DNA from 4 places in the Streptomyces sp. NPDC053750 genome. Region 2 is predicted to be linked to each of the others. Evidence: riboswitches for the same ligand, from Rfam matches in the RefSeq annotation. Region 2 holds a riboswitch; each other region holds the start of a gene.

Region 1 (5,739 bases), 340 kb from region 2:
CTCGACCACGGCCACCCGCCGGGCGACGTCCCGGCGGCCCACCCGGTCCAGCGGGCGGCCGTCGAGGGTGACGACGCCGCCGGCCGGGGCGAGGACGCCGGAGAGCAGCCGCAGCAGGGTGGACTTGCCCGAGCCGTTGGGGCCGAGCAGACCGGTCGTCGCGCCGGCCCGGGGGCTCAGGCTGACGCCGTCCAGGATCAGCCGCCCGCCGGCGGCGCGGGAGACCCGCTCGGCGCTCAGCGTCACCGTGCCCTCCGGGTGCGATGGAGTACGAGCACGAAGACGGGCACACCGATCAGCGAGGTCACCACGCCCACCGGGACCTCCTGGGGTTCGAGGACGGTACGGGCCAGGGTGTCGACCCAGACCAGGAACACCGCACCGGCGAGCGCGCAGACCGGCAACATCCGGGCGTGGCCGGGGCCGGTCAGCGCCCGTACGGCGTGCGGCAGTACCAGGCCGACGAAGCCGATGGCGCCGGCCGAGGCGACCAGGGCCGCGGTGAGCAGTGCGGTGGCGCACAGCAGCACCAGCCGGGTGCGGGCGACGTGGACGCCGAGCGTGGCCGCGGCGTCCTGGCCGAAGGCGAAGGCGTCCAGCGTCCGGGCGTACCCGAGGCACACGGCCAGGACCGGCAGCAGGACCGCGGTGCCGGTCCATACATCCGTCCAGTCCGCGCCGCCGAGCGAGCCGAGCAGCCAGAACAGCACGCCGCGGGTGGTCTCGGCGTCGGCCGCGGTCATCACCACGAAGGAGGTGAGCGCCGAGAACAGCTGCATCGCCGCCACGCCCGCGAGCACCACACGGTCCGTGGAGCCGCCCAGGCTGTGGCTCAGCAGCATCACCAGCGCGAACGAGCACACCGCCCCGAGGAAGGCGCCGCCCGAGACGGACAGCGCGCCACCGCCCACGCCGAGGACGACGACCAGGACGGCCCCGGTCGAGGCGCCGGAGGAGACGCCCAAAACGAAGGGGTCGGCGAGCGGGTTGCGCAGCAGGGACTGGAGTACGGCCCCGCACACGGCGAGTCCGGCGCCGCACACCGCGGCGAGGAGGGTGCGGGGCAGCCGCAGATCCCAGACGATGCCGTCGCGGATCGGCGTGACGTCCGCGGCGCCGGGGCTGCCGCCGAGGTGGGCGACGACCACGGACCACACCTCCGTGACGCCGACGTCCGCCGGGCCGATGGTGACGGCGACGGCCACGGAGGCGCACAGGGCGGCGATCCCGGCGGCCGTCCACACGGGGTACCGGCGGCCGGTCGGGCGTAGGGCGGAGGTCACTTGGTGAGCCCGTGGGAGCGCAGCGCCGCCGCCAGCTTCTCCACGCCCTCGACGGTGCGGACGGTGGGGTTCATGGCCTGTCCGCTGAGCAGCACGTACCGCTTCTTCCGGACGGCGGTCATGTTCCTGGTGACGGGGTGGGACTCCAGGAACTCGATCTTCTTCGCTGCCGTTTCGGCGGTCTGGGACCTGCGGGTGAGGTCGCCGAGGACCAGGACGTCGGGGTCGCGGTCGGCGACGGTCTCCCAGCCGATCTGCGGCCATTCCTCGCGGGTGTCGTCCATGACGTTCTTCGCGCCGACCGCGCGGGTCATGATGCCGGGGGCGCCGCAGCAGCCCGCCAGGTAGGGCGAGGTGGAGTTGGCGAACCAGTACATGACGGTGACGCCGGAGGCGTCGATGCCCGCGGTCGCCCTGTCGACGCGGGCCCTGAGGTCGGCGACCAGCCTCTCGCCGCGCTCCTCGACGTCGAAGACCCGGGCGAGGTCGCGGACTTCGCCGTACACGGTCTCCATGGTCAGTGGCTCGCTGCGGCTGCCGTCGCCGTCGCCGCTGTTGTCCTTGCCGACGCAGTCGGACGGGGACAGGTAGGCCGGCACGCCCAGTTCGGTGAACTGCTCGCGGGTGGCGACGCCGCCGGTGCCGAGGGTGGAGGCGAAGGAGGCGGCGACGAAGTCGGGTTCGGCGTCCAGGACCGTCTCGAAGGACGGCATGTCGTCGGCGAGCCGGGGCACACCGGCGTTCGCCTTCTCCAGGCCCTTCATGACCGGGTCGGTCCAGGTGGCGGTGCCCGCCAGGCGGTCGGCGAGGCCGAGTGAGAGCAGGATCTCCGTGGTGCCCTGGTTGAGGGAGACCGCCCGCCGGGGCGGCGCGGTGATCTTCACCTCCTGCCCGCAGTCGGTGACGGTGCGTGGATAGCCGGCGGCCCCGGCCGCCGCGGCGGAGTCGGTGGCGGGCGCTCCGGAGCCGCAGGCGGACGCCAGCAGGGCGCCGGACAGCAACAGGACGGGACCACGGAGCGAACGGCGGGAACGGGGGAAGCGGGCGATGCGGCGGGAGCCGACGGGGCGTGCGGGCAAGGAAGATCCTCTGGCGTCGAGGGCTCATGCGCGAAGCCCGTTCGTACGGTGCGGCCCGCGCCGTACCGCGCGCGGGTGCCAGCAGGTCTTCGGACTCGGGATCGACCGGTCGGGACGCCTTCCCGGACGGCGTGTGCCGCCCAGTGGCCCGTGTCCCGCCCGTCCCCCTCACCGCTGCGCGTCAGCTCCGGATTCTCACCGGATTCCCTGACCCACCAGGTGGGTTCGACTGGCTCCCGCAAGCTACCACAGGGTCACCTGCCGTTGATCAGGTCGGTCACAGGGGCGTCGCGGCGCGGAGGATGAGGAACATGGTGACGGCGGCGTTCGCGGACGACATCGCGGAGACGGCGGTTCCGGCGGCCGCCGCCCATGCCGCGAGGCCCACCGAGGTGAACACCGAGGGCCAGGTGCGGACCGTCGGCGCGGGGCCCAGCAGGGCGGCCACCCGGCGCGGCACCGGGCCGGGCGCCGCGAGGCCGGCGAGGGTGGCGACCGGAGTGCCCCGGGAGACGAGGGCCGCCTTGCCGATCGCGGTCGCCACCGCACGGCGGTCTCCGACGGTCCGCGCGGCGGCCTCGTCCGCCCACCGCTCCGCCGTATAGGCCACGGCGCTCCGCAGGGGCCGCAGGAACGGGTTGGCCAGCGCGGCGAGCCGGACGGCGAGCAGGAAGCGGTGGTGCCGGGCGGCGAGATGGGCCCGCTCGTGGGCGAACAGCGCGCGCCGCTCGGCCGGTTCGAGGCAGTCGAGCAGGGCCGTGCTCACCACCACACGGTCCCGGCGTCCGCCGGGCAGCGCGTACGCGTACGGCACGTCGTCCGGAAGCACGGCCACGCCGGTGCCCGGCAGTCCGGCCAGCGCGCGGTGGGCACGGCGGCGCACCCGGCCGTGCCGCCACAGGGCCCGCGCCGAGGCCACCACCACGGCGCACAGTGCGGGGATCGCGGCCTTGCCGACGACCTCGTCGTACGGCACCGCCGCCCGGACCTCGGGGTCCGACCAGCCGTCGGGCAGGGGGTTGCCCGGCAGCTGAGCGGTGCCCACCACCATCACCAGGGCCAGGCACACCGTGCTGCACAGGGCCATCACCGCGGCGACGGCGGTGAGCAGCCTGGTCGCGGTCCGCGGGTGCAGATGCTGTTCGGCCAGCCGGGCGATCGGCCATGCCGTCAGCGGCAGGACCAGGGGCAGGAAGACGAAGACCCCCATGAGGCGTCAGTCTTCCCCCGCGTCACGCGCGTGCCCCAGCAGTTCGCGCAGCAGCCGCTCGTCGTCCGGCTCGAGGCCGGTGACGAAGCTGGCCAGCACCGCTTCCCGGTCGCTCTCGGCGTCCAGGACCTTGCGCATCTTGCGCGCGGCCAGGCCCGCCTGGTCCGAGGCGGGTGTCCAGGCGAAGGACCGGCCCGCGCGCTCGCGGGCGACCGCGCCCTTCTCCAGCAGCCGGGTGAGGATCGTGATCACCGTGGTGTAGGCGAGGTCGCCGCCCAGGCGCTCCTGCACCCAGCCGGCCGTCGCGGGGCCGTCCGCCTCGCGCAGCGCCGACAGCACCAGCGCCTCCAGCTCGCCCTGCCCCCGCCGCCGCGGACGCCGGTGGTCCGTCACGGCCCGCCTCCTTCCGCCGCTGTGCGTGTGGTGAGGTCACATCGTATAGAAGCCCGCGTGTTCCCCCGCCGGACGCTCTGCCTTCACCACCGGGACCCCGCGGCGACCCGCTCCACCACCAAGATCGCCCGGTGAACCCTGTTGTCATGTTTCCGACTTGAGGAGTACCGGAGTGACCAGACACCACCTCAGTCTGCCGGTCGCCTGCGCCCTCGCCGCGGCCGTCGCGCTGCTCCCGTCGGCGCCGGCCGCGGCCGGCGCCGACGACGCGCTGCCGACCGTCCAGCCACGGTCCGAGACGGCCACCCTGTACGACGACGAGGCCGGCGGCAACGCCGACGCGGACGACCCCGCGATCTGGCGCAACCCGGCCGACCCCGACCGCAGCCTCGTCGTCGCCACCGCCAAGGAGGGCGGGCTGCGCGTCTACGACCTCGACGCACAGCTCGTGCAGTCGGTCTCCGCTCCCCCCGGGCCCGGCCCCGACGACGCACCCGGCCGCTTCAACAACGTCGACCTCGTGCACGGCATGAAGCTGACCACCGGCCGCGCCGACCTCGCGGTCACCACCGACCGCGGCAACGACCGGCTGCGTGTCTACCGCGTCGACCCGGCCGACCCGGACCGGCCCCTCGAGGACGTCACCGATCCGGCCGCCGCGCCGGTCTTCTCCGCCGACCAGGCCGAGATCAACGAGGAGCGCACCGCGTACGGCCTGGCCACCTGGACCGACCGGACGACCGGCCGCTCGTACGCCCTGGTCAGCCGGCGCGAGCGCACCAGGCTCGCCCTCCTGGAACTGACCCCGACCGCCTCCGGGCACGTCGGCTACCGCCAGGTCCGCACCCTGGACCTGCCCGCGTCCTTCCGGCTGCCGAACGGCACCGACTGGTCCCCCTGCGCGGAGCCCGGCGAGCTGCCCCAGGTCGAGGGCATGGTCGTCGACCCGGCGAACGGCACGCTCTACGCCGGCCAGGAGGACGTCGGCGTCTGGCGCCTGCGCGCCGACCTGACCGGCACGCCCCGGCTCGTCGACAAGGTCCGGGAGTACGGGGTCCCGGCCACCTACGACGAGGCCACCGACGAGTGCGTCGCCGGTGCCGACCCCGGATACGGCGGCACCCGGCTGTCCGCCGACGTCGAGGGTCTGACGCTCCTCGAGGAGTCGGACGGGGACGGCCACCTGCTGGCCTCCAGCCAGGGCGACAACACCTTCGTCGCCTACGACCGCGAGATCGGCGACCGCAACGAGTACGAGGGCGGGTTCCGCGTCACGGCCGCCTCGTCCGGCGCGGGAGCCGCGGGCGGCCCCGACGGCTCCGAGGAGTGCGACGGTGCCGCGGTGCTCAACCAGCCGCTGGGCAGCCGCTACCCCGACGGCCTGCTCGTCGTGCAGGACGGCCACGACGCGCCCGGTGACGGCGACCGGGCCGCCACCAACTTCAAGTTCGTCGACCTGGGTGACGTCAAGGACGCGCTCGACGACTGACGTCCGTCGGCACCGGGCCGGTTCACCGGTTCAGCGGTCCGTGGCGCAGCAGCCGCCGTCCGGTCCACCCGTGACCGGTCCGGTGCCGAGGCGGCAGAAGCAGGAGGCCTCGACCGGAACGTCCGCCAGCGCGGCGGCGAGCGTCAGCTGCTGCGCCACGATGCGCGCCTCCCCCGTCCTGCCGAGGCGCACCAGGCACTCGTGGAGGCCGTGCAGGGACCACACGTTGCCGGGGTGCTGCAGGGCGCGGGGCAGGCTGTCGTCCAGGCCCAGGTCGGCCCGGTA
Region 2 (5,739 bases):
GCTGACCCGCGGAGGTGCGAGCAGGCTGCAGCAGTCCTCGTCGGGCAGGACCGAGATCCCGGCGGTGCCGCCGTTGAAGTGAACGAAGTCGCAGGCCAGTCCGCGTCTCATGGCGCGGTGTGCGGCCACCGGTGAGTCGTAGCCGCCGGACAGCAGAACCAGCGCCCGGCCGCTGGAGCCGACGGGCAGCCCGGTCAGGCCCGGGAGGCGTGCGCGGGACACGTACGTCTCCTTGCGGTCGATCTCCACCGCCAGTACGACATCGGGCCGGGCCAGGTTCACACGCAGGCCGGGAACCCGGGCCAGGACCCTGGCCCCGACGTGCGCGTCCACCTGGGACGAGGTCAGCGGGAACTGCTTGTCCCGCCGTCTGGTCCGCACGGAGAACGTGGCCCTGTGCGGGACGTCGGCCAGCGCGTCCACGGCCGCCGCCGTGATGGCCTCCAGCTCGCTGGGCACCCGCACGGCCGGCTCCACCGAGTTGAAGCCGATCACCCTGCGCGCCCGCTCCAGCAGAGCCTCCTGGGGCACCTGGCCGCCCAGTACGGTCACGTTCTGCGCGGTCTTGATCCACGTCGAACCGCCGATTCCGCGCAGTGCGAGCCGCAGGTTGTCGTGCAGCCGCTCGGTGAAGAGGTGGCGGTTGCGGCCCTTGAGGAAGATCTCGCCGTGCTTGAGCAGCACACACGAGCCCTGACGGTCGGGCGCGCCACGGGGAGCGGGCACACTGGGTGTGTCGGACACGGCAACCTCTCAGAAGTCCCAGTCGTCGTCGGCGGTGTCCTCCGCCTTGCCCATGACGTACGAGGAGCCGGACCCGGAGAAGAAGTCGTGGTTCTCGTCCGCGCCGGGCGAGAGCGCCGCGAGGATCTCCGGGTTCACCTCGGTCTCCTCCGCGTCGAAGCGGGCCGGGTAACCGAGGTTCATCAGGGCCTTGTTGGCGTTGTACCGGACGAAGACCGCCACGTCGTCCATGAGCCCGAGCGGCTCGTACAGCTCGCCGGAGTACTGGAGCTCCAGCTGGTACAGCTTCTCCAGCAGGTCGTACGTGAACGTCCGCATCTCCTCCTGCCCGGCGGCGTCGAGCTTCTCGAGACCGCGCTGGTACTTGTAGCCGGAGTAGTAGCCGTGCACGGCCTTGTCGCGCAGGATCAGCCGGATCATGTCGGCGGTGTTGGTGAGCAGGGCGTGGGTGGAGAAGTGCAGCGGGAGGTAGAAGCCCGCGTACAGCAGCAGCGAGGACAGGAGGGTGGAGGCGACCTTCCGCTTCAGCGGGTCGTCGCCGTAGTAGTACTCCAGGACCGTCTTGCAGCGCTGCTGGAGGACGTCGTTGTCCACGGCCCAGCGGTAGGCGTCGTCGATCTCCGGGGTCGTGGAGAGCGTCGAGAAGACCGAGGAGTAGCTGCGGGCGTGCACGGCCTGCATGAAGGCGATGTTGGTGTAGACGGCCTCCTCGTGCTCGGTGCGGGCGTCCTGGATCTGGACGATCTCGCCGACCGTGGCCTGCACGGTGTCGAGCATGGTCAGGCCGGTGAACACCCGCATCGTGAGCGTGCGCTCCTCGGCGGTGAGCTTCTGCTGCCAGTCCTTGAGGTCGTTGGACAGCGGGACCTTCTCGGGCAGCCAGAAGTTGGCGGTGAGCCGGTTCCAGACCTCCAGGTCCTTCTCGTCGGTGACGCGGTTCCAGTTGACCGGCCGGAGCCGGGCGGCCGGGTCGTGGCGGTAGGAGGGCGGCGTGACCGACAGCTCGGTCGGTGCAGGGGGAGTCGTGGTCATGGTGCGTGCTTCCAGAAGGTGGGGGAGGGCGGGGTCACAGGGTGCAGGACAGGCAGTTCTCGATCTCGGTGCCTTCGAGGGCCTCCTGGCGCAGCCGGATGTAGTAGAGGGTCTTGATGCCCTTGCGCCAGGCGTGGATCTGCGCTTTGTTCAGGTCGCGGGTGGTGGCGGTGTCCCGGAAGAAGAGGGTGCAGCTCAGGCCCTGGTCGACGTGCTGGGTGGCCGCCGCGTAGGTGTCGATGATCTTCTCGTAGCCGATCTCGTACGCGTCCTGGAAGTACTCCAGGTTGTCGTTGTCCATGTGCGGCGCCGGGTAGTAGACGCGGCCGAGCTTGCCCTCCTTGCGGATCTCCACCTTGGAGGCGATCGGGTGGATGGAGGCGGTCGAGTCGTTGATGTAGCTGATGGAGCCGGTGGGCGGTACGGCCTGGAGGTACTGGTTGTAGATGCCGTGCTCCCGCACGGACTCCTTCAGCTCGCGCCAGTCGGCCTGCGTGGGCAGGGCGATCCCCGCATCGGCGAACAGCTTCCGTACCCGCTCGGTGGCCGGCTCCCAGACCCGCTCGGTGTACTTGTCGAAGTACGAGCCGTCCGCGTACGCCGTGTTCTCGAAGCCGTCGAAGGCGGTGCCGCGCTCGATCGCGATCCGGTTCGACGCGCGCAGGGCGTGGAAGGCGACCGCGTAGAAGTACATGTCGGTGAAGTCGACGCCCTCCTCGCTGCCGTAGTGGATGCGCTGCGAGGCGAGGTAGCCGTGCAGGTTCATCTGGCCGAGGCCGATGGAGTGGGACAGGTCGTTGCCGTGCGCGACGGAGGGCACGGCGTCGATGTTCGACTGGTCGGAGACGGAGGTGAGTCCGCGCACCGCCGTCTCGACCGTCGCGCCGAGGTCGGGGGAGGCCATCGCGGCGGCGATGTTCAGTGAGCCGAGGTTGCAGGAGATGTCCCGGCCGACCGTCTCGTAGCCGAGCGAGACGTCGTAGGTGCTGGGGGTGTTGACCTGGAGGATCTCCGAGCACAGGTTGGACATGTTGATCCAGCCCGGGATCGGGTTGGCCCGGTTCACCGTGTCCTCGAACAGCAGGTACGGGTAGCCGGACTCGAACTGCAGCTCCGCGACGGTCTTGAAGAACTCGCGGGCACTGAGCGTGGTCTTGCGGATGCGCGGGTTGGCGACCATCTCGTCGTAGTGCTCGCTCACCGACAGGTCGGCCAGCGGCCTGCCGTACTCGCGCTCCACGTCGTAGGGCGAGAACAGGTGCATGTCCTCGCTGCGCTTGGCGAGCTCGAAGGTGATGTCCGGGACGACCACGCCCAGCGACAGGGTCTTGATGCGGATCTTCTCGTCCGCGTTCTCCCGCTTGGTGTCCAGGAACCGCATGATGTCCGGGTGGTGGGCGTGCAGGTACACCGCGCCCGCTCCCTGCCGCGCGCCGAGCTGGTTGGCGTAGGAGAAGGAGTCCTCGAGGAGCTTCATCACCGGGACGACACCGGAGGACTGGTTCTCGATCTTCTTGATCGGCGCCCCCTGCTCGCGCAGGTTCGTCAGCAGGAGCGCCACGCCGCCGCCGCGTTTGGAGAGCTGGAGCGCGGAGTTGATGCCGCGTCCGATGGACTCCAGGTTGTCCTCGACGCGCAGCAGGAAGCAGGAGACCAGTTCGCCGCGCTGGGCCTTGCCGGCGTTGAGGAAGGTCGGGGTGGCCGGCTGGAATCGGCCGGTCATCATCTCGTCGACGAGCCGCGAGGCGAGGGTTTCGTCGCCGGCACCCAGGAACAGGGCGGTGGCGACGACTCGGTCCTCGTAGCGCTCCAGGTATCGGGAACCGTCGAAGGTCTTGAGCGTGTACGACGTGTAGTACTTGAACGCCCCGAGGAAGGTGCGGAAGCGGTGCTCGTGCGCGTACGCCTGCCGGTAGAGGTCCTCCAGGAACTCCCAGCGGTAGCGCCGGATCGGGGCTTCCTCGTAGTAGTCGTTCGCGATCAGGTAGTCGATCTTCTCCTTGAGTGACCCGAACTCCACGGTGTTCGGGTTCACGTGCTGGAGGAAGTACTGCCGTACGGCTTCGCGGTCCTGGCCGAACTGGATGTTGCCGTCGCAGTCGTACATGTTCAGCATGGCGTTCAGCGCGTGGTAGTCCTTGCGCGTGCCGACCGACTCGCGCTGCGCCGCGGGGGCCGTGACCGCCGTGGTGAGGGTGCTCATGCCGCCTGCCGCTCCGTCGTCCGCCTGGTTGACGAGTGTCGTGTCCAAAATTCCTGCAGCCCTTCCCTCACGGCGCGGACGTCGCGGTCCGTGCCCAGCAGTTCGAATCGGTACAGCTCCGGGACCCGGCACTTCGCCGAGATCACCCGGCCGGCCAGGCAGTAGTCGGCGCCGAAGTTGGTGTTGCCGGAGGCGATGACTCCGCGCAGCAGCAGCCGGTTGGCCTCGACGTTGAGAAAGCGGATCACCTGCTTGGGCACCGCGCCCGCGCGTTCACCACCGCCGTAGGTCGGCGTGATCAGCACATACGGATCGGTCACCTGTGGCATGCCCTCGCGACGCGGGTGCAGGGGGATGCGCGTGGCCGGCAGGGCCAGCTTCTCCACGAAGCGCCTGGTGTTCTCCGAGACGCTGGAGAAATACACGAGACCGCTCATCGGCCGCCGTCTCCTCTCGTTCGTTCCCGTCCGTGCCCGAGGACCGGGAGGGGAGGAGCGGCGCGGGACGTGCGGCGGGACACCGGGTGGCGGAGTAAACCTATGCGCCTCGCCCGGGGCCGTGCGTCTGCCACCTGGCCCTCCCTCGGGGCCTCGGAGCGCGCACACCGCTGTCCGGCGTGCGCACCGGTGGCAGGTCTTCGGACTCGCGGGCGTGTCTCGTGCGTACGAGACCCCTACTGGCCGTCGCTTCCCGGGCCCGGCATCCGGACCCAGTGCCTGTGACGGCGGTCGTTCCCACTCACCGCTGCGGGGCAGTCCCGGTCTTTCACCGGGTTCCCTCTTGCGACGCCGAACACAGCAGTGCCCGGCGAACCACCAGCACCGCCAACACTACATCTAGAACCGGGTGGGTGTGCACACCCCAGATGTTGTGTCGTGATGAGGAATTAGGTATACCTAAGTTCGAGTACGGTCGGACGAGTGCCGACCTTTCGGAGCCCGCCCTGACCCGACGACGCCGCGTACGTGCCGGGCCCGTCGGCGCATCTCCGCGATCAGGGGCGACGAGGTCTCGCGTGACCCGTCCGTGTCTGCGGTGTCGAGTGCCTCGGCCACGGTGTCCAGGAACTCGCTCAGGTCGGTCAGGGTGTCGCGCAGCATGCGCAGCTTGGCGGTCTGGCTGCCGAGCTGTCTGCGCATGGCCAGCAGGCTTTCGAACTGCTTCTCGGGCACGGCGATCATGGGTTTGCCGTCCACGACGACCTGCCGCGGTTTGCCGGGCACTGAGGGTCCGCCTTCCTGCCTTGGTTGTGGCGGTGCTCTCGGAAGGGCCGGGGCGCCTGTGGCGTCCCGGCCCACTGCCTTCTCCGGTCAGGAGGCGGGCAGTTCGCTCCGGACGGTGCGGGCGGCGGCGACCAGGTTCTCCAGCGAGGCCCGGGTCTCGGGCCAGGCGCGGGTCTTCAAGCCGCAGTCGGGGTTGACCCACAGCCGCTCGGCCGGGATCGCCTTGAGGCCGGTGCGCAGCAGGTCAGCGGCCTCGTCGGCGCTCGGGACGCGCGGGGAGTGGATGTCGTAGACACCGGGTCCGGCCTCGCGAGGGTAGCCGTGGGCGGCGAGTTCCCGGGCTACCTGCATGTGGGAGCGGGCGGCCTCCAGGCTGATGACGTCGGCGTCGAGGTCGTCGATCGCCTGCACGATGTCGCCGAACTCGGCGTAGCACATGTGGGTGTGGATCTGGGTGTCCGGACGCACCCCGCTCGTGCTGAGCCGGAACGCCTCGGTCGCCCACGCCAGATAGGCATCCCGGTCGGCCGCCCGTAG
Region 3 (5,739 bases), on a different contig from region 2:
CCCGATGCTGCTGCTCGGCCTCGCCATCGGCCTCAGCGTCTCCCCGGCCACCGACACCATCATGGGCTCCTTCCCGGAGAGCGAACTGGGCGTCGGCGGCGGCGCCAACGACACCGCGCTGGAGCTCGGCGGCTCACTCGGCATCGCCGTCCTGGGCTCCCTGCTCGGCACCGCCTACCGCGACGAACTGGCCGGCCTGGTGGGAGACCGGCTCCCGGCCGCCGCGCTGGACGCCGCCCAGGACTCGGTCGGCGGCGGACTGGCCGTCGCCGAGCGGCTCGCGACGAACCCGTCCGCAGGACCGCAGCAGGCGCAGGCCCTCGCCGACGCCGTGAACCAGTCCTTCGCCCACGGCGTCGCCACGACCAGCCTCGTCGGCGGGATCATCATGGCCGCCGGCACCCTGATCGTCCTCGCCGTCCTGCCCGGCCGCCGCGCCGGCGCCCGGCAGCAGCCGGAGGAGAAGGGGGCGGCCGACGCCCGGGAGGCGGAGTACAGCGACTCCGCACGCTGAGGCACCCCGGCCGCCCCTGCCGCCCTGGCCGTCAGTCGGTCAGGGCGGTCAGGGCTGCCAGTTCCTCCGGCGTCCGCGGTCCCGCCGCCGAGTCCGCCAACAGCCCCCGTGCGCGCAGCAGTCCGGCCGCCGCCACGCCCCACGGCAGGCGCAGCCCGGCCTGCCGCAGCAGCTCCGTGCGGGCCAGCGTCGCGGCCGTCGGGCCGGTGTGCACACCGGCCGGGGTGAGCAGGGCCGCGTCGTCGGACCAGCGCAGGGCGAGGTCGACGTCGTGGGTGGCCATCACCACGGTGGTGCCGCCCGCGCGCAGCCGGTCCAGGGTGGTGAGCAGCCGCTCCTGCCCGTCCGGGTCGAGCCCGGCGGTCGGCTCGTCGAGGATCAGCACCCTCGGCCGCATCGCGACGGCACCGGCGATCGCGGTCCGCTTGCGCTGCCCGTACGACAGCAGATGCGTGGGCCGGTCGGCCAGCGCGGCGATGTCCAGCGCGACGAGCGCCTCGTCGACCCGGGAGCGGACCTCCCCGTCGGACAGGCCGAGGTTCAGCGGCCCGAAGGACACGTCCTGGCCGACGGACGCGGCGAAGAGCTGGTCGTCCGGGTCCTGCACCACCAGCTGCACCGTGGTCCGCAGCCGGGTCAGTCCCTTGCGGTCGTACGTCACCGGCGCCCCGTCGACCGTCAACGTCCCGGCGTGCGGCCGCAGTCCGCCGCTGAGCAGCCGCATCAGCGTGGTCTTGCCACTGCCGTTGGGGCCCAGCAGCGCGAGCGCGCGCCCCTCGCGCACCGCGAAGTCCAGGCCGGTGAGCACCTCCGGGCCCTCCTCGTACCCGAAGGACACGCCGCGCAGGGCAACCAGCACCGACGCGGTCGTCGCCGTCGTCTCGATCGTCTCGCTCACGACAGTGGCCTTTCCAGTACGAAAGTGAGGGCGGCCAGCGCCGCCAGCAGCGCGACGCTCGCCGCCGTGAAGGGCACGGAGACGCGGGCCTCGGGGACCAGGACGCGCAGGGTGCCGTCGTAGCCGCGCCCCGCGAGCCCCGACTGGAGCCGCGTCGCCCGGTCGAAGGCCCGCACGAACGCCGTGGCGCCCAGCCCGCCGAGCGAACGCCACGCTGCGGCCCGCGTGGTGTGGCCCAGCCGCGCGGCCTGCGCCTCACGGATCCGCCGCATCGAGTCCAGCAGCAGGAAACTCATGCGGTACGTCACCAGCGCCACGTCGACCACCGGCGCCGGCACCCCGGCCCGCACCAGACGGGGCAGCAGGTCGGACATCGGCGTGGTGAACGCGAACAGCAGCACCCCGAGGGAGGCCGCCGAGGTGCGCAGCAGCAGCTCACCGGCGCGCACCGGGCCGCCGTCCGCCGCCGTCAGGAACCCGTCCGGACCCCCGACCTGCACCAGCAGCGGCAGCGCCCCGGTCACGCAGAAGCCCAGCGGCACCCGGTACGCCCGCCACAGCCGGCGTCCCGGCACACCCGCCGGACCGAGCAGTACGGCGAGCGCGGTGACCAGCACCAGCGCCGCGCCCGGCCAGGCCGGCAGGGAGATCGCCAGCACGGTCAGGCCGAGACCGAGCACGGCCTTGTCCACGGGATGGCGGCGGCGCCACCGACTGCTGTGCGCCGCCGCGTCGATCGGCAGCACTCAGTCCCCCGCGGGGGCGTCCCGCAGCGCCTCCACTGCCCGCGCCTCGCCCTGTCGCCGGCCCCGGCGCAGCCCGAAGTAGTACGCCAGCACCCCCGCACCGATCGCGGCCTGCACGGCGAACAGCGCCGACTCGATCTCCCCGGACGGCGGCTCGTACAGCGGGGAGAACCACGGCTCGTAGTCCGGCTCGATCTCGGTGATCGCCGTCTCCGCCTCGGCGTCGGCACCGGCGAACGGCTCCTCCTTGTGGTCGCCGAGGCCCAGCACCAGCGGCAGCACCGCGAGCGCGGCCACGGCGAGCAGCAGCAGGGCGTTGATCTTCGCGTTGCGACTCATCGGGCCACCGCCTGTCCCTTGGTCCCCTTGGCTCCCGTGGTCCCCGTCTTCGTCAACAGCACGCCCAGCCGGGTCAGTTCACCCTTGCTGGACTGCACCAGCAGCCGCATCACGACCACCGTGAGCAGGCCCTCGCTCACCGCGAGCGGGATCTGTGTGACGGCGAAGATGGACCCGAACTTGCCGAGCGCGCCCAGGAACCCGCTGCCCGGGTCCGGGAAGGCCAGCGCCAGCTGCACGCTGGTGACGCAGTAGGTGGACAGGTCGGCGACGAACGCCCCGCAGAACACCGTGACCATCAGCGGCACGTCGTAGCGGCGCAGCAGTCTGTAGACCGCGTATCCGGCCCAGGGGCCGACGATCGCCATCGAGAAGACGTTGGCACCGAGCGTGGTGAGCCCGCCGTGCGCGAGCAGCAGCGCCTGGAAGAGCAGGGTGATGGTGCCCAGCACCGCCATGACCGGCGGCCGGAACAGGATGGCGCCCAGACCGGTGCCGGTGGGGTGCGAACAACTTCCGGTGACGGACGGCAGTTTCAGGGCCGACAGCACGAACGTGAAGGCCCCGGAGGCGCCGAGGAGCAACGTGCTCTCCGGGTGCTCCCTGACCTCACGGGTGAGTGACCGTACTCCGTGGACGACGAACGGCGCGGACGCGACACCCCAGGCGATCGCGTGCGCCGGTGGCAGAAAGCCCTCGGCTATGTGCATGGCTCAGCAGACCCTCTCCAGCACCTCGTGGATGGACGACGCGCCTTGGCCGGTCTCCTGGCTGACGGGTACCACACGCCCGTGCTCCGCCTTCCCGGATCGCAAGCGATCCAGTGGCTGCCCGCGAGGGCCGGAGCCGGACTTCCCGATTCACAGTGGCGAGGGCCGCACCGGCATCACACCGGATTTCCCGTTCACCAAGGCGTGGCGACAGTAGTGCTCCCACGGGGGTGGTGACAAGCGGGCCTCCGCGCCGGCCGGACTCCGTGCCCGCCCGGCTCGCAGGCCTCGGGGCTGCGCAAAGAGCCGTCAGTCACGTTGTTCAGGTGGGTCCCGTTCCGTCCGCCGGACCACCATGTCGCGCACCCGCCGGCTCAGCGCGGTCGCCGCGGCGGTGAGGAACACGAAGGTGTAGAGGATCTGCAGGATGGTGACGACCCGTGCCGCCTCTCCCCGCGGGGTGATGTCGCCGTAGCCGACGGTGGCGAGCGTGACCACGGTGAAGTACAGAGCGTCGACGCGAGTGCCCAGGCCGGTGAACTGGCCCGGCTGCTTGGCGAGGGTGTAGTAGGCGGCGGCGAAGACGTGCATGCACAGAACGATCAGCAGCGCGATGAACAGACCGGGCCGGGTGCCCGGCCGCTCGACGAGGACGTCACGGACCTCGCGGACCAGCAGCACGGCCACGAGGATCAGCAGCACGGTGAACAGCAGCCAGCTCAGCACGGGGCGCTCGGGGCCCAGGTGGTCGAGGGGGAGCAGGAAGTAGGCCACGACCATGGCCACGGCGGCACCGGCCCGCCAGAGCCAGGGCCGGGCCGCGCGCCAGGTGGCACGCGGTGGGGTGCGGCCCTTTCGGCCGGGGGCGGCCCGACGCTCCGTCACGGTGCCGTCTCCGCCGCCGGCCCTCCGGCCGCCGCCGGCCCGGGTTTCGGTCCCGGCTCCGGTTTCTGGCCCGGCCCCGGCCTCGGCCCCGGTCCCGGTTCGGGCCTCGGCCCCGGTCCCGGTTCGGGCCCCGGCCCCGGCCCCGGTTCGGGCCCCGGCCCCGGCCCCGGTTCGGGCCCCGGCCCCGGTCCTGAGCCGGGCCCCGGTCCGGGTCCCCGCCCCGGCTCCCCACGCCGTACCAACTGCGAGACGATCAAGGCGACGACCGACGCGATGACGATCAGCGGCATCTGGTCGTACGCGTCACCGCCCATCAACAGCACCGCCAGGACCGAGCTGGCCAGCGGCAGGCCCGTCACCGCGGCCGCGGCGGCGGAGATGCCGAGGGCGAGGGCCGGGGTCGGGCCGAAGCCGGGCAGGCCGGAGCAGGCCATGGCCGTCGCCGCGCCCAGCAGTACGGCGGGGAAGATCGGGCCGCCGCGCAGACTGCCCAGCGCGATGCCCCAGGCCAGCCCCTTGCACGCGACCAGCGCGACCAGCGCGCCCACGGACCAGGCATGCGGATGCGCGGCGAGCTCGGCGAGGGTGGCCTGGCCGGACAGCGCGGCCTCGGCCGGGGAGCGGCCGGTGATCAGCGCGTACGCGGCGAGGCAGACGCCGACCGCGGTGGCACAGGCGACGGTGCGGACGGCCGTGCGGTGCCGCGTCCAGGAGACGGTCCGGTGGCCCAGCTCGCGGGCCAGCGCCACCAGCACCGCGATCAGCGCCGCCGTGGGGACGCCCCACAGGAAGTCGCCCGCGTCCGGATTGACGGCCGGCGGCAGGTCGTGCAGGGCGAGCGCGCCGATCTTCAGGCCGGTCCACTGCCCGAAGCCGGTGAAGACCAGTGCGCCCGTCGCGGTGGCCAGCAGACAGGGCAGCAGCAGCGCGACCAGCTGCGTCCCCGCGAGCCCCGCCCCCTCGATGAGCAGCACCGCCGCCGCCACCGGGCCGCCGAGGATGGTGGAGATGGCGGCGGTGGAGCCGGCGGTCGCGAGGATCGCACTCGCCCTCGGGTCACGGGCCGCGCCCGCCCGCCGCACCGCCAGCAGGGCGAGTCCGCTGCCGACGGCCATCAGCGGGGCCTCGGGGCCCAGCACCACGCCGAGCGGCAGCGTGGCCAGCGCGGCGAGGACGGCGCCGGGCAGCGCACGGGGGCCGACGGGCGCGCCGCCCAGCCCGTTCACCGGCAGATGGCCCCCGGCGCCCGGCATCCGGGTGACGATCGGTGCCAGGATCAGCCCGGCCAGCACCAGCGCGGGCAGCGGCCACCACCAGGGCGGCGCGTCGTATCCGGCCGCCTCGGGCAGTGACGTCCACAGCCAGTGCTCGAGCTCGTGCTGAAGGCCGACGAAGAAGAAGCAGGCCAGCGCGATGGGCACGCCGAGCAGCACGCACAGCAGCAACAGCCGCAGGTAGCCGGGGCTGAGCAGGGTGCGCCGCAGGGACTGCTCGGCCCGGGCCGGCCCCGCGTTCGCCGGCGCGGGCTGCGTCGTCACGGGTTCTCCTTCGTCCGCCTCACCCCTCGGCGCCCGGTCCGGCGGTCCGTCGTGCCCGTTCGCTCGTGTCCGTTCGCATGTGTGCCTCAGTAAACGCGAGCAAGGAAGG
Region 4 (5,739 bases), on a different contig from region 2:
AGGTGGGTGGGCAGTGGTGGGCGTGGCTCCTGACGTCGGCACCCGTAGCTCGGGCCGCTGGCCGGGGGGAGTCGCCGGGGCCGGCGGGTCTGCGGAGGCTGACTGGGCTCCGTGCCGTGCGCCCGCCGGATCGCGGGTGACCGGGCCCCGGATTGACCACAGCCACACCGATCGCCCCGGCCACCGCGGGCATCCCGACTGCCCCGGCCACCCCAGCGACCCCGATCGCCCCGGCCACCCCAGCGACCCCGTTCGCCCCAGCGCCCCCCGGCCGCCCCGGCCACCCCAGTGAGCGCAGCGACCCCGGCGCCAGATCGTCCCAGCAGCCCTCGCAACCCCAGCAACCCCAGCAACCCCAGCAACCCCAGCAACCCCAGCAACAGCCAATCCCAGCAGCCCCAGCCGAGCGTGCAGGTGTTCGTCGGCCCGGGCGCCGCCCCGTGGCCCGCCCTCGTCGAGGCCCGCTGTCCGCGCGCCCCGCCGCAGCCGCCGGCGTCGGTGTCGGGGGCCGGGGCGGTCGTTCGTCAGGGCTGCTGGCCGTAGCCGCGGAGGCGTTCCGTCACCTCCGTCAACTGGGGCTTCGTCAGCAAGGACGGGGTGTGGCCCGGTACCGAGGAGGCCGTCAGCCAGAGGCGGCACATCCACTCGAGCTGGGCGGTGCGGTCGAAGGCCTGGTCCAGGGAGGCGCCGTAGGTGATCGTGCCGTGGTTCTGGAGGAGGCAGCCGGTCCGGTCGGCGAGGGCGGCGAGCATGTTGCGGGCCAGTTCGTCGGTGCCGTAGGCCGCGTACGGGGCGACCCGGACGGGGCCGCCGAGCGCGGCGGCCATGTAGTGCACCAACGGGAGCTCGGGGACGAGGATCGAGACCGCCGTCGCGTGCACGGCGTGCGTGTGCACGACGGCCCGCGCGTCGCCGTCGGCGCGGTACACGGCGAGGTGCATGGGCAGCTCGCTGGTGGGGACCAGCGTGCCGAGGACCTGGCGGCCGTCGAGGTCGACGCCGGTGATGTCGTCAAGGGCCAGACGGTCGTACGGGACCCCCGAAGGAGTGACCAGGACCGTGTCGTCGACGCGCACCGAGACGTTGCCCGAGGTGCCCACGACCAGCCCGTCCGCCACCGTCCGCCGAGCCGTCGCGACGAGTGCCTCCCAGGCCGCCTCCCTGGCCCGCTCCCCGTCCGCGCCTACCCCTCCGACCCGCGAATACGTCACAGTCACCGCCTCCTCCCGCGCATCCTGCGCCCCTGTCGTTAACGCCGCCGACCGGCCTCGCGGCGATCCTGCCAGGCACGTCTCCGGAGAGCATCGGGCCGGGTACGCAGAGGGAGGTGGCGCCACCGCTTCCGGTCACCGTGAGGCCCAGCTCAGTTCATCTTCCGTTCACCCTGGTTACCTACGTTCAACAAGCCAATGACCTCGAACGATTGCCTGGGTAAATGGAAAGCTTCTCGCTGATCCTCGCGATTGTGGTGGTAACCGCACTCGCGTTCGATTTCACGAACGGTTTCCACGACACCGCGAACGCGATGGCAACGACCATTTCGACCGGTGCACTCAAGCCCAAGGTGGCGGTGGCCATGTCCGCCGTCCTCAACCTTGTGGGCGCCTTTCTCTCGGTGGAGGTCGCCAACACGATCTCCAAGGGTCTCGTCGACGAGACCGGCATCCGTCCCGAGGTCATCTTCGCCGCCCTGGTCGGCGCGATCCTCTGGAATCTGCTGACGTGGCTGGTCGGACTGCCGTCCAGCTCCTCGCACGCCCTCATGGGCGGTCTGATCGGTGCCGCCGTCGCCTCGGCCGGCGTCGGCGCGGTCCACGGCGACGTGCTCGTCACCAAGGTGCTCCTGCCGGCGATCGCCGCCCCGATCGTCGCGGGCGTCGCGGCGATGCTGGGCTCCCGGCTGACGTACCGGCTCGGCCGCAAGGCCGACGGCAAGGCCGCCGCGAAGGGCTACCGCGCCGGGCAGATCGCCTCCGCCGGCCTGGTCTCGCTGGCCCACGGCACCAACGACGCCCAGAAGACGATGGGCATCATCACCCTCGCCCTGGTCGCCGGCGGCGCCCTCGCCCCCGACTCCGACCCGCCCATGTGGGTCATCCTGTCCGCGGGCGTCGCCATCGCGCTCGGCACCTACCTCGGCGGCTGGCGCATCATCCGCACCATGGGCAAGGGCCTGACCGACCTCCAGCCGCAGCAGGGCTTCGCCGCCCAGACCAGCGCCGCCACGGTCATCCTGGCCTCCTCCCACCTCGGCTTCTCCCTCTCCACCACGCACTCGGTCTCCGGCGCCGTGATGGGCGCGGGCCTCGGCCGCAAGGGCGGTGTGGTCCGCTGGTCCACGGCCACCCGGATGTTCGTCGCCTGGGGTCTGACCCTGCCGGCCGCGGCCCTGGTCGCCGCGCTCGCCGAGTGGGTCTGCGGCTTCGGCGACTGGGGCACGGCGCTCGTCGCGGGCTTCCTGGTCGTCTCCAGCGCCGCCATCTGGAAGATCTCCCGCCGCGAGGTCGTCGACCACACCAACGTCGTCGACGTCGACGAGCCCGAGCCGGCCGGCGTGGTCACCACGGCCATGGCCGCCGTGTCCCCGCCCCCGACGGGCACGACCGAGGAGCCGGCGGCCACCGTCCCGGCCCCGGCGCACGAAACCAAGGCCGCGGCCGCCCCGTCGCCCGCCACCACCGTCTGAGCCGGAAGAGAACCTCCATGAGCATCGACTGGGCAGCCCTCGGCTCCGTCTTCGGGGTCAGCCTCGTGGTCACCGTGGCCCTGGTGGGCCTGTTCACCCTCGGCATCGCCGGCCTCTCCCGCCAGGAGCGGGCCGCCGCCGAGGGAGGCTCCGCGGGCCTCGCGGTCACCGGCGCGTACGCGTGCTTCGCGGCCTGCGCGGCGGCGGTGGCGTACGGCATCTACCTGATCGTCGCCTGACCCTCGACGGACTCACCGCACACGCCGACGAGGCGGGGCGCGGGACGGACTGCAACCGTCCCGCGCCCCGCCTCTTTCCGTGCCGGCGCACACCGCCCGCGTGTGGGCCTTCGCACACTCCCCCGTCGCAGGTCAACGCCAGGTTGACGGGTGTTCGCGGGCCGTGGTGGACTTCCGGAGCCATCTACGGCGGCAGGAGAGGAAGCCCGGTGCGAATCCGGCGCGGTCCCGCCACTGTGACCGGGGAGCAGATCCCCGGGAGCCAGGAACTCTCACCGCCGGTCTCTTCGAACCAGGGCGTGGACACCCTGAGTGAGGACGCAACGCGATGCTCGGCTGCCGATCGACGTTCAGTACCAGGTACCTGCCTGACCGTGTGACCGGCTGAGCCCGTGCCTGCCGAACGCGTCTTCGCGTACGGCGCCGCCGCCGGCCTCCTCGGTGACCTCCTCCTCGGTGATCCACGCCGTGGACACCCGGTCGCCGCGTTCGGTCGTGCCGCGGGTGCCGTGGAACGGGTGCTGTGGCGTGACCACCGGGGCTGGGGCGCGCTGCACACCGCCGTGTGCGCCGGTGGCGCCGCCACCCTCGGGCTGGCCGCCTCCCGTGCCGTACGCCGCTCCCCCGTCGCCTCCGTCGCCCTGACCGGCGCCGCCACCTGGGCGGTCGTCGGCGGGACCTCGCTCGCCCGGGAGGCGCGCGCCGTCGGGCGGGCCCTGGAGTCCGGGGACGTCGAGGCGGCCCGGGCCCGGCTGCCCCACCTGTGCGGGCGCGACCCGCAGGCCCTGGACGCCGACGGGATCGCCCGCGCGGTCGTGGAGTCCGTCGCCGAGAACACCTCGGACGCGGTGGTGGGCGCGCTGGTGTGGGGCGCCGTGGGCGGAGTGCCCGGGCTGCTCGGCTTCCGGGCCGTGAACACCCTGGACGCCATGGTCGGCCACAAGTCCCCCCGGTACCGGCGGTACGGCTGGGCCTCGGCCCGGCTCGACGACCTGGCCGGCTGGCCGGGGGCCCGGCTGACCGCCGTACTGGCCACGGTGGCCGGCGGCGACCCGCGGGGCGCCGTACGGGCCTGGCGCGCGGACGCCGCCCAGCACCCCAGTCCCAATGCCGGGCCCGTCGAGGCGTCGTTCGCGGGCGCCCTGGGCGTGCGGCTCGGCGGGACGCTCTCCTACGGCGGGCGGGTCGAACACCGGCCCGTCCTCAACGGGGCGGCGGGGCGCGCCGTCCGCGCCGGTAGCGGCGACATCGACCGGGCCGTGCGGCTCTCCCGGCGCGTGGGCTGGCTGGCGCTGGGCGTGTGCGCGGGCGCGCGGCTGCTCGGCCGCCGGGTTCTCACGAAGGGACGTACGTCATGAGCGGTGGCCTCCTCGTCGCCGGCACCACCTCCGACGCCGGCAAGAGCGTCGTCACCGCCGGGATCTGCCGCTGGCTGGTGCGGCAGGGCGTGAAGGTCGCGCCCTTCAAGGCGCAGAACATGTCCCTCAATTCGTTCGTGACCCGCGAGGGCGCCGAGATCGGGCGGGCGCAGGCCATGCAGGCCCAGGCGTGCCGGGTGGAGCCGACCGCGCAGATGAACCCGGTGCTGCTCAAGCCGGGCGGCGAGCGCAGCAGCCAGGTCGTGCTGCTCGGCAAGCCGGTCGGCGAGATGAGCGCCCGCGGCTACCACGGCGGACGGCAGCAGCAGTTGCTCGGCACCGTGCTGGACTGTCTGGCCGAACTGCGGGGCACGTATGACGCGGTGATCTGCGAGGGGGCGGGCAGTCCGGCCGAGATCAACCTGCGCCGGACCGACATCGTGAACATGGGGATCGCCCGGGGCGCCGGGCTGCCCGTGCTGGTGGTCGGCGACATCGACCGGGGCGGGGTCTTCGCCTCGTTCTTCGGGACGGTGGCGCTGCTCGCGCCCGAGGACCAGGCGCTGGTGGCCGGGTTCCTCGTCAACAAGTTCCGCGGTGACGTGTCGCTGCTGGAGCCGGGTCTTGAGATGCTGCACGGGCTCACCGGGCGGCACACGTACGGTGTCCTGCCCTTCCGGCACGGGCTCGGCATCGACGAGGAGGACGGGCTGCGGGTCTCTCTGCGCGGGACCGTGCGGGAGTCCGTCGTCGCGCCGCCGGTCGGCGAGGACGTGCTGCGGGTCGCCGTCTGCGCGATCCCGCTGATGTCCAACTTCACGGACGTGGACGCGCTGGCCGCCGAACCGGGTGTCGTGGTGCGGTTCGTGGACCGGCCGGAGGAGCTGGCCGACGCCGACCTCGTGATCGTGCCGGGGACGCGGGGCACGGTCCGGGCGCTTCAGTGGTTGCGGGAGCGGGGGCTCGCGGACGCGATCGCACGCAGGGTGGCCGAGCGGCGGCCCGTGCTCGGCATCTGCGGCGGTTTCCAGCTGCTCGGCGAGCACATCGAGGACGAGGTCGAATCGCGCGCCGGGCACGTGGACGGGCTCGGCCTGCTGCCCGTGCGGGTGCGGTTCGCCCGCGAGAAGACCCTCACCCGGCCGGTGGGCGAGGCCCTCGGCGAGCCCGTCGAGGGGTACGAGATCCACCACGGGGTCGCCGAAGTGACGGGCGGTGACGCGTTCATCTCTGATGACGAAGGACACAGCCTGGACGGCTGCCGGGTCGGCCAGACCTGGGGCACGCACTGGCACGGCTCGCTGGAGTCGGACGGTTTCCGGCGGGCCTTCCTGCGCGAGGTGGCCGCCGCCGCGGGCCGCCGCTTCGTGCCGGCGCCCGGCACCTCGTTCGCCGCGCTGCGCGAGGAGCAGCTCGACCGGCTCGGCGACCTGATCGAACACCACGCGGACACGGA

Evidence for each region. A riboswitch is a leader RNA that binds a small molecule or an ion and turns the genes downstream of it on or off. The one in region 2 is predicted to bind cobalamin.
Region 1: linked by a shared signal. The riboswitch ahead of ACIGO6_RS07760 (ABC transporter substrate-binding protein) and the one ahead of nrdI (class Ib ribonucleoside-diphosphate reductase assembly flavoprotein NrdI) in region 2 are both predicted to bind cobalamin.
Region 3: linked by a shared signal. The riboswitch ahead of ACIGO6_RS10820 (energy-coupling factor ABC transporter permease) and the one ahead of nrdI (class Ib ribonucleoside-diphosphate reductase assembly flavoprotein NrdI) in region 2 are both predicted to bind cobalamin.
Region 4: linked by a shared signal. The riboswitch ahead of ACIGO6_RS32775 (cobalamin biosynthesis protein) and the one ahead of nrdI (class Ib ribonucleoside-diphosphate reductase assembly flavoprotein NrdI) in region 2 are both predicted to bind cobalamin.

The regions. Positions count from the first base shown of each region.
Region 1 covers NZ_JBITXB010000002.1:503,002-508,740, reverse strand. Annotated here, with positions in the region: gene ACIGO6_RS07770 (ABC transporter ATP-binding protein) at 1-246, opposite strand, end outside; gene ACIGO6_RS07765 (FecCD family ABC transporter permease) at 243-1,283, opposite strand; gene ACIGO6_RS07760 (ABC transporter substrate-binding protein) at 1,280-2,362, opposite strand; cobalamin riboswitch at 2,425-2,611, opposite strand; gene ACIGO6_RS07755 (M56 family metallopeptidase) at 2,640-3,572, opposite strand; gene ACIGO6_RS07750 (BlaI/MecI/CopY family transcriptional regulator) at 3,579-3,965, opposite strand; gene ACIGO6_RS07745 (phytase) at 4,138-5,454, shown strand; gene ACIGO6_RS07740 (tetratricopeptide repeat protein) at 5,485-5,739, opposite strand, start outside.
Region 2 covers NZ_JBITXB010000002.1:164,320-170,058, forward strand. Annotated here, with positions in the region: gene ACIGO6_RS06140 (THUMP domain-containing protein) at 1-726, opposite strand, end outside; gene nrdF (class 1b ribonucleoside-diphosphate reductase subunit beta) at 754-1,776, opposite strand; gene nrdE (class 1b ribonucleoside-diphosphate reductase subunit alpha) at 1,811-3,979, opposite strand; gene nrdI (class Ib ribonucleoside-diphosphate reductase assembly flavoprotein NrdI) at 3,976-4,416, opposite strand; cobalamin riboswitch at 4,590-4,811, opposite strand; gene ACIGO6_RS06160 (hypothetical protein) at 4,876-5,202, opposite strand; gene metE (5-methyltetrahydropteroyltriglutamate--homocysteine S-methyltransferase) at 5,290-5,739, opposite strand, start outside.
Region 3 covers NZ_JBITXB010000003.1:309,876-315,614, forward strand. Annotated here, with positions in the region: gene ACIGO6_RS10800 (MFS transporter) at 1-514, shown strand, start outside; gene ACIGO6_RS10805 (ATP-binding cassette domain-containing protein) at 546-1,412, opposite strand; gene cbiQ (cobalt ECF transporter T component CbiQ) at 1,409-2,158, opposite strand; gene ACIGO6_RS10815 (energy-coupling factor ABC transporter substrate-binding protein) at 2,159-2,497, opposite strand; gene ACIGO6_RS10820 (energy-coupling factor ABC transporter permease) at 2,494-3,207, opposite strand; cobalamin riboswitch at 3,237-3,424, opposite strand; gene ACIGO6_RS10825 (potassium channel family protein) at 3,517-3,987, opposite strand; gene ACIGO6_RS10830 (chloride channel protein) at 4,089-5,630, opposite strand.
Region 4 covers NZ_JBITXB010000016.1:54,920-60,658, forward strand. Annotated here, with positions in the region: gene ACIGO6_RS32760 (class II aldolase/adducin family protein) at 525-1,211, opposite strand; gene ACIGO6_RS32765 (anion permease) at 1,436-2,686, shown strand; gene ACIGO6_RS32770 (hypothetical protein) at 2,704-2,925, shown strand; cobalamin riboswitch at 3,075-3,218, shown strand; gene ACIGO6_RS32775 (cobalamin biosynthesis protein) at 3,318-4,283, shown strand; gene ACIGO6_RS32780 (cobyric acid synthase) at 4,280-5,739, shown strand, end outside.